3 regions of the Arthrobacter sp. NPDC055585 genome follow, and region 1 is predicted to be linked to each of the others. Evidence: predicted binding sites of a transcription regulator. Region 1 holds the regulator's gene; each other region holds the start of a gene.
What was found. Region 1 encodes Rex, which represses fermentation and respiration genes when NADH is low (regulators of the CRP and FNR family bind a similar motif). Its sites were predicted from a motif close to CTTGTGAANNNNTTCACAAG; they were not measured.

Region 1 (3,272 bases):
ATCACCGAAGCGACTTCCACCGGGGTGCCGGTAACCAGCCAGACCGGCCGCCCGGCCTTCAGATGCTGTTCGGTCAGGGCCCGCGTGCCCGGCCAGATCTTGGAGACGATCATCTCGTCATAGACTTCCTCGCCCAGGATCCGCACGTCCTCTGCCGCCAGGCCGGTCGCGAAAGCCAGGGCCGCGTCGCGGACGCTGTGCACGTCTTTCAGGTTTTCGCCCTGCAGCATAAACCGCAGCTGCTTGACCGCGAACCCTGCGGCTTCGCGCAGGGTGAAGACCTTCTTCTGGTACATTTTTCGGCCCACATGGAACAGGCTGGCCCCGCGCATCAGTGTGTTGTCGACGTCGAAAAATGCGGCTTCTCCCGGGTTGCCTGCCGCGGCCGGAGAATCGGCGGCACGGACGAGCGTGGAACGGGGCATGGAAGAAGTCTATAGAAAAACCTCACCGGAACGCGGATGTGCAGCGCGGAGACTAAGTTGGGAGTCATGAATGATGCTTCTTCCGGCGCACGAATCCCTGAACTGCTTCTGCTGACCCGTCCGGGGTGCCACCTGTGCCAGGCAGCCCGTGATGTGCTGGACCGTGTCTCCGCTGATCTGGGGGTGCCCTGGCAGGAACGCTCGATTGCAGAAGACCCTGAGCTTCAGGAACGTTTCGCAGAAGAAATCCCGGTGCTGATGATTGACGGAGTGCAGCGGGATTTCTGGCAGATCGATGAAGCCCGCCTGCGCCGCCTGCTGGCGGCGTAACACGGAGACTAAACACACTTGGTGGGGGAGCACCCACGGTCCTAAAGTGGGAAACCTGCCGGACCAGACGGTTCGCGCCAGCGGTGCCGCAGCCGAATAGCTAACGAAAGTTGCCGAAGTGAGTATGCCGGATGAGTCAGACGCAGCGGGTCCTGCCGCGTCTGCGCACAGCAGGCATATCCCTCCGGCCTCCCTGGCCCGGCTGACCGTTTACCTGAGGGTCCTGGGGACAATGCTGACCGAAGGCATCGAAAGGGTCTCCTCCGAGGAGCTGGCGGAAGCTGCCGGGGTGAACTCGCCCAAACTGCGCAAGGATCTCTCCTATCTGGGCTCCTACGGGACCCGCGGCGTGGGTTATGACGTGCCGTATCTCAGCGGGCAGATCTCTGCGGCGCTGGGCCTGACCCTTGACTGGCGGGTGGCAATCGTCGGTGCCGGCCACCTGGGCCGTGCGCTGGCCGGTTATCCGGGGTTCGGCTCCCGGGGTTTCGAAGTGGTGGCCCTGTTCGACGCCGATCCGATGGCCGTTGGCCAGGAAGTCGGGTGGCTGCGGATCAGCCCGGTGCAGTCGCTTGAAGCGGTGCTGGAAAAGACCCGGGCCAACATGGCCGTCCTGGCCGTGCCGGCCGAAGCCGCGCAGGACATGTGCACGCGCCTGGTGGATGCCGGCATCACGTCGATTCTCAGCTTCGCTCCGGTGGTGCTGCAGGCACCCCCGGAAGTGCAGATCCGCAAGGTGGACATGGCAACGGAGCTGCAGATCCTGGCCTACCACGCCCAGCGTGCCCAGGTTTCAGCCCTCGCGACGGATGCCCAGGCGCGTCTTCTGCGCTGATCCTCTGTGATTTCGCCCCCTTAGACCGTCCTCCCGCCGTGGGTGGCAAAGTAGCGGCCGCTGGGCGGCAGGAACAGCAGTCCGGTTCCCAGTGCCGTTGCCAGCGCAGCCACCACATGCGGGAAGGACCCGTCGCGGAACCCGAAGAACAAGCCTGCTGCCACCAGCACACAGGCCCCGGCACGGGCCCAGTTCCTGCCGTCGCGGATAAGGGAGACCAGCAGGAGATAGATGCCGAAGGCCACGGCGGCCACGGCGATGTCCGCAGCCCGGGCCATTGTGAGGATCGTGTCCACCGGAGCGCCCAGTTCCTGGAGCTGGATTGCGGCCTGCGGAACAGGACGCAGGGGATCCGTCGCAGCCTGCAGACTGGCAATCAGGCCCAGCACACCGCCGGCGAGAGTGAGCATGGCTGCTGCATTAACGGCAAGCGGTGCCCGCCGTCTGGTTCTGTGGTCCGAGATTCGGGGCGGCTGCGCGGCCGCAGCGGGCGGCGACGGCGAACGGTCCGGACGCGGAGGTGTTTTCGCTGCAGGCCGCGGCTGCACCGGTCCTCTGGCCGGCGTCACTGATCCCGCGCCGGAGCCTGCCGGAGCGGAGTCCGGTTTCGCCTCGCCTGGCCCGGATGGTGCTTCCGGTGCCTCCGGCAGAGCCGTCACCTGCCGTTCAGCGGCAGCGGGGGCAGAGAGCGCCAGCTGAATGACGGCATCCGGAAACCGGGGCCAGCTGAGCAGGCGCCCGCCGATGCGGGCCAGGCCCGAGGTGGCCGGCTCCGGGTGCGGGGTTGCCTCCCTCGCCGGTGCTGCCGGGGGCCGGTTTCCGGAAGAAGTCTCGTCCTCCGGAGCCCGCCGGAAGCTGCGGTGTATCAGGCGGTTGGTGAGGGAGTTGATGCCTGCTCCGGAGGAGCGGGGCGTTGCGCCAGGAGTCGTCATAGTCTTCGCCGCCTTCACAAGACCGGGTAATCGAAACCCGCCGCCTCCCGGAGGAGCCGGGCGGAGACTCAACGCTACGCGTCACGCTGCCGGCTGTGACCTGTGCTGCCCGGAACCTGTGCGCCGGGATGCCAGATTCTCCGCTGCCGCCGGTACGGGCCGGGGAACGGCACTAGTAGGCGCGGTACGGATTGAACCCCCGCCGCTGGAAGTAGGGGATGCTGGGCCGCAGGTAGAGCATGACGATTCCGGCTATACCGGCAAGCGAGGACAGGATGGAGAGCCAGCCGAGCGCGGACAGCACATAGACGGGGAAGGACACCAGCAAGCCTGCCAGGGAGAAGGCAGCGAATACCGTACCGAGGATCCGTGCCCAGTTGTGACCTTTGAGGATGAACCAGGCGATGAGTACGTAGATGCCCAGTCCAATGATGCTGAGCACCACAGAGAACCAGACGATGAAGCCGCCGGCATCCTGGACATCGACGTTCGCGTCCCGCAGCGAATTGATCTGCGCGCTGGTCAGGACGTCCGGGATCCGGAAGGAAGTCACCAGGTTGTTGATCAGCGAAAGCACACCTGCCGCGATGATCAGCCAGAAGCCGATCACCACCTCCCGGGGCGCCGGTCCCTTGGGCTGGCCCGGCCCCGCCGGGGAACCGGGGTAGCTGTAGCCGGATGGCTGGGCCGGCTGATAACCGTAGGACTGGCCGTACTGGCCCTGCCCGTACTGGTTCTGTCCATATTGGC
Region 2 (3,272 bases), on a different contig from region 1:
CAGGGGTACCCCAATGGATCCGGCGATGAGCCCGATGACCAGCCAGGCCAGCAGCGTGGGCACCAGGAAAAACGCGAGGACGTGCAGCCACTGGTTGGGGACGTCCCGCAGCAGCAGGCCCAGGGCCAGACCCACGGGTGCCGCCGTCAGTAGTCCGATGCCGGCTGCATAAAAAGCCGCAATGACAATGATCCAGAGGTAACCCCAGAAGTCCCGGGACGTGCCCCAGCCGATGGCCACTGTGGCGATCGTGGCAACCAGCAGGCAGGCGACGGCGTAGCCGGTGACAAAGGCGGTGGGACCAAAGGTGACGCGGGGAGCCAGGAGAAGAGGTGCGCCCGCGCCGGAAGCAGGACCGGCGGCGCCCGCCGGAACGACGCCGTCGTCGTCCGCGTTTTCAGTCATGCGCTCGTGCTCCTCGCAGCAGCTTCACCACATCTTCCACGATATTGCGCACAACGGGTAGCCGGGAGAGGATCACGAGTTTGGCCACCAGGGGAGCCGTATTGGTAACCAGACGGCGGGAGCGGATCTGCCCGGGCGATGAATCGTAGACCCAGAAGAGGGTGACGCCCATCTGGACCAGCCACAGGAGTTCGGGCAGGTCATCGCGGACGGCCAGCGGAGGCTGGGGCCTGGCGGCCTGCACCGCCTGGCGGTAGACGGCAATCGACTTTCCGCGCCCAACCTGTTCGGCGTCAGCAGGTGCGGAGGACTTGCGGGTTCCCGGCGGGACCGGCAGGGCCGCGGTCTTCAGGAACTGGTGTCCCAGCGAGTGATAGGGGGCCAGGACGTCCAGGTTGGTCTGCAGGATAACCCGCAGGTGCTCTCCGAGGTTGTGTCCCTCGCGCAGCTGGGGAAGGGCGGCGGAGCGGTGCTGGTTCTGCAGCGAGCGGTACAGCTCGGCGACGATCGCGTCCTTGGAGGAGAAGTAGTAGTAGGCATTGCCCACGGACACGCCGGCTGCCGCGGCGATGCCGCGCATGGTGGTGCGCTCAAAGCCCTGGTCGCGGAACTGCTCTGTTGCAGCCTCCACCAGCCGCCTCCGGGTGGCTTCACTTTTTGACCCCGCGGCCATCGATCCCCTGTTCCAAGTTATGTACGGAGGACATTAGAGCACATTTTTGAACGCGTTCAAAAATGTGACGGCGGAAAAAACGTGGCAGAATTGACGCTGGTCCTTCAGGGCCGCCCGGGACAGCGGGCAAGTGCTAATACAGCCGGGCGGACGCCCAGGCGAACCACTAAACCGAAACGGGAAATCCATGTCTTCACCAACCCCGGCCGCTGCCCGCCAGGCACGCCAGATCCCCAGCTACGCTTCCCGGGGCAGCTCGCATTACGACCTGATCCTCACCCTCATGTGCGTGGTGATCATCATTTCCAACATCGGGGCGTCCAAGGGCGTGGTGCTGGGTCCGGTGTTCGGCGACTTCAGCATCATCACCGACGGCGGGTTCTTCCTCTTTCCGCTGGCGTACATCCTGGGCGACGTGATCAGCGAGGTCTACGGCTTCAAGGCAGCCCGGCGTGCAATCTACATGGGCTTTGCCATGGCGGCCTTCGCGGTGCTGTCCTTTGCGGTGATCATCGCCCTGCCCGGATTCGACGACGCGTACGGGCTGGAGAAGCAGGCGGCGCTTGAGGCCGCCCTGGGTCCGGTGTGGCAGATCGTCGCGGCGTCGCTGCTTGGTTTCCTGGCCGGGCAGCTGCTCAACGCCATGGTGCTCACCCGGATGAAGGCACGGTTCAAGGAGCGTGCACTGGTGGGCCGGCTGATGGCCTCCACCGGAGTCGGCGAGTTCGCGGACACCCTGATCTTCTGCGCCATTGCCGCCCCGGTGATCGGGATTACCGACGCCGGGCAATTCGTGAACTACGTGATCTTCGGCTTCGTCTACAAGACCGCCGTCGAGTTCCTCTTTGTGCCGGTCACCTCAACGGTGATCAAGGCGATCAAGAAGCGCGAGCCGACCTACGGACGCGCGGTCCCCGAAGAGGTCTAGGCCCTCCGGGGACGTGTGCGGCTAGCTGTAGTACTTGCCCAGGACCTCGTCCTTGAACTCGAAGAAGGTGCCGTCCTCGATGGCCAGGCGGGCGTCGTCGACCAGCTTCACGGTGAAGCGCTCGTTGTGGATGGAGATCAGCGTGTGGCTGACCATCTCATTGGCCTTGAACAGGTGCTGGATGTACGCCCGGGAATAGTTGGTGCAGGCGTAGCAGTCGCAGCCGTCCACCAGCGGACCGAAGTCGCGCTTGAACTTGGCATTGGAGAGGTTCTTCCGGCCGTACGGGGTGTAGAACGCGGAGTTCCGGGCCACCCGGGTGGGGGAGACGCAGTCGAAGGTGTCCGCCCCGTTCTCGATGGCGGTGAAGATGTCATCCGGTTCGGAGATGCCCAGCAGGTGCCGCGGCTTGTCTTCGGGAAGTTCCTCGGTGCACCAGCGCACAATCTTGCCGAGGTTTTCCTTCTCCAGGGCGCCGCCGATGCCGAAACCGTCGAAGTCCATGGCACCCAGATCCTGGGATGCCTTGCGGCGGAGGTCCTCATACTGTGCGCCCTGGAGGACGCCGAAGAGCGCCTGGTAGGGGCGGTGTGAGCGCTCCTCGGTGAGCCGGCGGTGCTCCACGAGGCAGCGTTCGGCCCACAGCCGCGTGCGTTCCAGGGAGCGTTCCTGGTAGCCGCGGGAGTTGAGCAGGGTGGTGAGCTCATCAAAGGCGAACATGATGTCCGCGCCGAGCTGGTGCTGCACCTGCATGGAGATTTCCGGGGTGAAGCGGTGCTTGTCCCCGTTGAGGTGGGACTTGAACCAGACGCCGTCGTCATCGATGTGGGCCAGGCGCTCCTTGCCGGGAGCGACGTCGTCGTCCGCTCCGGTGGCGTGGGTGGTGCCGTCGGCGTTCATGTTGATGACCTTCTTGAAACCGGCGCCCAGGCTCATGACCTGGAATCCGCCCGAATCGGTGAAGGTGGGGCCGGGCCAGTTCATGAATTTGCCCAGCCCGCCTGCCTCGTCGAGGATGTCCGCGCCGGGCTGCAGGTACAGGTGGTAGGCATTGGCCAGCACGGCCTGCGCGCCGAGCTGCGCCACGGATTCGGGCAGTACGGCCTTCACGGTGGCCTTGGTGCCGACGGCGATGAACGCCGGCGTCTGGATCTCGCCGTGCGGGGTGCTGATTACACCGGTGCGGCCCTGGAACTCACCGCCGTTCTCCTTGGTGCGGGACGCGGAGTCAGGGGCGGTTTCACGCAGGCGCTTACCGAGGGCAAA
Region 3 (3,272 bases), 160 kb from region 1:
TAAATGTCGACTACGTGGTGGATGTAGTCGTTCTTAAGAACAACTTTCTTCTTCATGATCACCGGCTCCCGGCCGGACAAATCGATCGTGTAGAAGCTGCTCCCGAAGTACGTGTCTGTTGTGTTGTAACGGAAGTACAGGGTGAACCAGTTGAAACGCACTTTCACCTGGCCGCCGTCGTGCTCCATGATTTCTATGTCTGTGATGTTGTGCCCGGTGCGCGGCTCAGGGAGGGACGTGGCAGAGGACCTGTCCGTCTTGATCCGGAAGACGCGGTCCTCAATGCCGCCGCGGTTGTCGTAGTAGATCAGCGAAACCTCGTTCTGCGGATCTTCGGTCAGCCGGTCGTCGACGTCCCATGCGGGCATCCAGAATTCGGAGTCCGGGTGGTAGCACTGAAGCCACTCGTCGAACTGGCGGTCATCGAGGAGGCGGGCTTCTTTGTACAGGAAGGCGCGGACCGTTTCGAGGATAGCGATCTCATCGGCGGTCTTAAGCGCCGCCGCCGGGGATGTAAGACTGGTCATTGGTGCGGTCTCTCTCTGGTTTCCGTGTTCTTGGCTAGGCAATCGCGGGAACGCCATCCGGCGTTGAGCGGTCCTCTTCGGCCAGTGCCCGGTCCATTACTTCCTTCCAGTACCCGTGCTGGATTGGATAAAGTCCCTCATCCTCCGTGCGCACACCGGAGGCTATGACCCTGGTCATTCCCAGCGACTGGGCCTGCTCGTCCGGGCCGGCGATTTCATGGGTGGAGCCCCGCGTCATGTCATTCCAGGGCGCTGAAGTGGCCCAGTAGGTCTTATTGCAGGACCGGAACTCTTCGAGGTCATCCGGAGTAGCCATACCCGTGGCGTTGAAGAAATCCTCGTACTGGCGGATGCGCTTGGACCTGTTCTCCTGCGATTCACCCTTGGGTGCGATGCAGTAGATCGTCACCTCGGTCTGATCTGCGGAGATCGGGCGGAAATGGCGGATCTGCGATGAGAACTGATCCATGATGTAGACGTTCGGGTACAGGCACAGATTCCGCGAGATATTGATCATGAAGTTGGCCATCTCCTCGCCGTATTTCTCCACCAGCTCATCGCGGCGGTCCCACAGCGGGCGGTCCTCCGGGTTGGTCCACTCCTGCCACAGCAGCAGGTGTCCGTGATCGTAGGAATAGAACCCGCCCTTCACTTTGCCCCATTTGCCGGCATCCATGGCTTTGGTCTTATTGGTGGAATCACCCACGCTTCGACGGGCGGTCGTCGCAGCGTAGTTCCAGTGCACCGCGGTGACGTGATAACCGTCCGCGCCGTTCTCAGCCTGCACCTTCCAGTTGCCGTCATAGGTGTAAGTGGAGGATCCGCGCAGCACTTCGAGGCCCTCCGGGGACTGGTCCACGATGGAGTCAATTACTTTGGTGGCATCGCCCAGGTGCTCTTCCAGGGGTAGCACGTCCGCCTTCAGCGAGCCGAACAGGAAACCGCGGTAGGACTCGAAGCGGGCTACTTTGGTGAGGTCGTGGGAACCCTCTTTGTTGAAGGTTTCCGGATAGCCGGCGTTGCGGGAATCCTTGACCTTCAGCAGCTCACCGGAGTTCTTGAATGTCCAGCCGTGGAACGGGCAGGTAAAGGTCGTGCGGTTGTCCGTCTTCCGGCGGCACAGCATTGCGCCGCGGTGGGAGCAGGCGTTGACGATGCAGTTGAGATTCTCATCCTTATCGCGGGTAATCACTACCGGGGTGCGGCCGATGTACGTGGTGAAGTAATCCCCGACGTTCGGGATCTGGGACTCATGCGCAAGGTAAACCCAGTTGCCTTCGAAGATGTGCTTCATCTCGAGTTCAAAGATCTCCTGGTCGGTGAAGATCTCGCGCTTGGCCCGGATGACTCCGTTTTCACGATCGTCGACCACGGCGTCCGCGAGGACCTCACGGACATGGTTCAGGTTCTCGGTCATGGCGGCTCCTTCATTGGAGGGTGCGGGACGGAATCCGCGGTCGGTCATGGCCCGGCCGCGGTGCCCCGAAGGACGTTGCCAACCAACTCTTCCGGATCGTGAGCACTCTCACATCAGGGGAATACCTAGGTTTGACCAAGGGGTCCTTTATGTAAGGATCTTGACCAAAAAATGGCCTAATCGATATTTGTATCGTCCTTATCTCGGCTCTACGATGAGAGCTGCATCACGGGAGGACGGGCCGTTCGGCGCCTTGGGGCCGGAGGTTCGCAGAGGGCGCGGGAACTCTTTCCGGCCCACGTCAAGAAGGAGTATGAGAGCACCATGACTGAGACCCACGCCGACGCCCGCAACGAGACTGAGGGCACTGCCGGTGAAGCCGGCTCCAAAGCGACCGAGCGTTTCACGGCTTCCGGCAAGCTCACCCGGCTGGATGTGCCCAAGGAGCGGGTCAGCCTGCTGGCAGGGGCCCTGATCAAAGCCGCAAATGACATCGTTGTGGAACATGAAGTCACGTACGAGGAGTACAACGCGCTTAAAGCCTGGCTCATCAAAGTGGGGACAGACGGGGAATGGCCCTTGTTCCTCGATGTGTGGTTGGAACACACAGTGGAGGACGTGAACTCCCAGGACCGCCCCGGCACTGTCGGCACCATCGAGGGACCGTACTACGTACAGGACTCCCCCGTGCTCAAGACACCGGCCACCCTTGAGATGCGTGAGGATGAGCAGGGCACTCCCCTGCTCTTCCGTGGCCGTTTCACGGACACGGACGGCAACCCGCTCAAGAACGCCCAGGTGGAGATCTGGCATGCGGACAGCGCCGGGTTCTACTCGCAGTACGCCCCGGGGCTTCCCGACTGGCTCTTCCGTGCCACAGTCATGGCAGACGACGATGGCCACTTCGAAATCAACACGATGCGCCCGGCGCCCTACCAGATTCCCACCGACGGAGCCTGCGGCCAGCTGATCAATGCTGCAGGGTGGCACGCCTGGCGTCCGGCGCACATCCATATCAAGGTATCCGCGCCTGGCTACCAGCCCGTGACCCAGCAGCTGTACTTCCCCGACGATCCCCACAACGCCGACGACATCGCCTCCGCAGTCAAGCCGGAGCTTATGCTCGATCCCCGGCCCCGCACGGACGGCCAGCCCGGTGAAGAAGCGGTGTACGACTACGTCCTGGCCAAGGACGGCCAGCACAAGCAGGAGAACAGCCGCTAGCCAGCAGTGCCGAGCGAGCCGCTCAACTGCCGAAGGCGCTCCGGAACAGGGTTTCCGGAGCGCCTTGTTGTTGATGCGCCAGATGCCAGGAGCCACAATGCCCG

Region 2: ACWGQ2_RS09000 (queuosine precursor transporter) is a predicted target of Rex. The motif match lies at 1,122-1,141, and genes of this name have one in related genera.
Region 3: benA (benzoate 1,2-dioxygenase large subunit) is a predicted target of Rex. The motif match lies at 2,040-2,059, and genes of this name have one in related genera.

What each region holds. Positions count from the first base shown of each region.
Region 1 covers NZ_JBSHIT010000002.1:408,044-411,315, reverse strand. Annotated here, with positions in the region: gene ACWGQ2_RS05760 (HAD family hydrolase) at 1-425, opposite strand, end outside; gene ACWGQ2_RS05755 (glutaredoxin family protein) at 492-755, shown strand; gene ACWGQ2_RS05750 (redox-sensing transcriptional repressor Rex) at 880-1,590, shown strand; gene ACWGQ2_RS05745 (hypothetical protein) at 1,611-2,522, opposite strand; gene ACWGQ2_RS05740 (hypothetical protein) at 2,695-3,272, opposite strand, start outside.
Region 2 covers NZ_JBSHIT010000004.1:199,622-202,893, reverse strand. Annotated here, with positions in the region: gene ACWGQ2_RS09010 (hypothetical protein) at 1-405, opposite strand, end outside; gene ACWGQ2_RS09005 (TetR family transcriptional regulator) at 398-1,036, opposite strand; gene ACWGQ2_RS09000 (queuosine precursor transporter) at 1,266-2,006, shown strand; gene tgt (tRNA guanosine(34) transglycosylase Tgt) at 2,028-3,272, opposite strand, start outside.
Region 3 covers NZ_JBSHIT010000002.1:247,096-250,367, forward strand. Annotated here, with positions in the region: gene benB (benzoate 1,2-dioxygenase small subunit) at 1-527, opposite strand, end outside; gene benA (benzoate 1,2-dioxygenase large subunit) at 562-1,944, opposite strand; gene catA (catechol 1,2-dioxygenase) at 2,269-3,168, shown strand.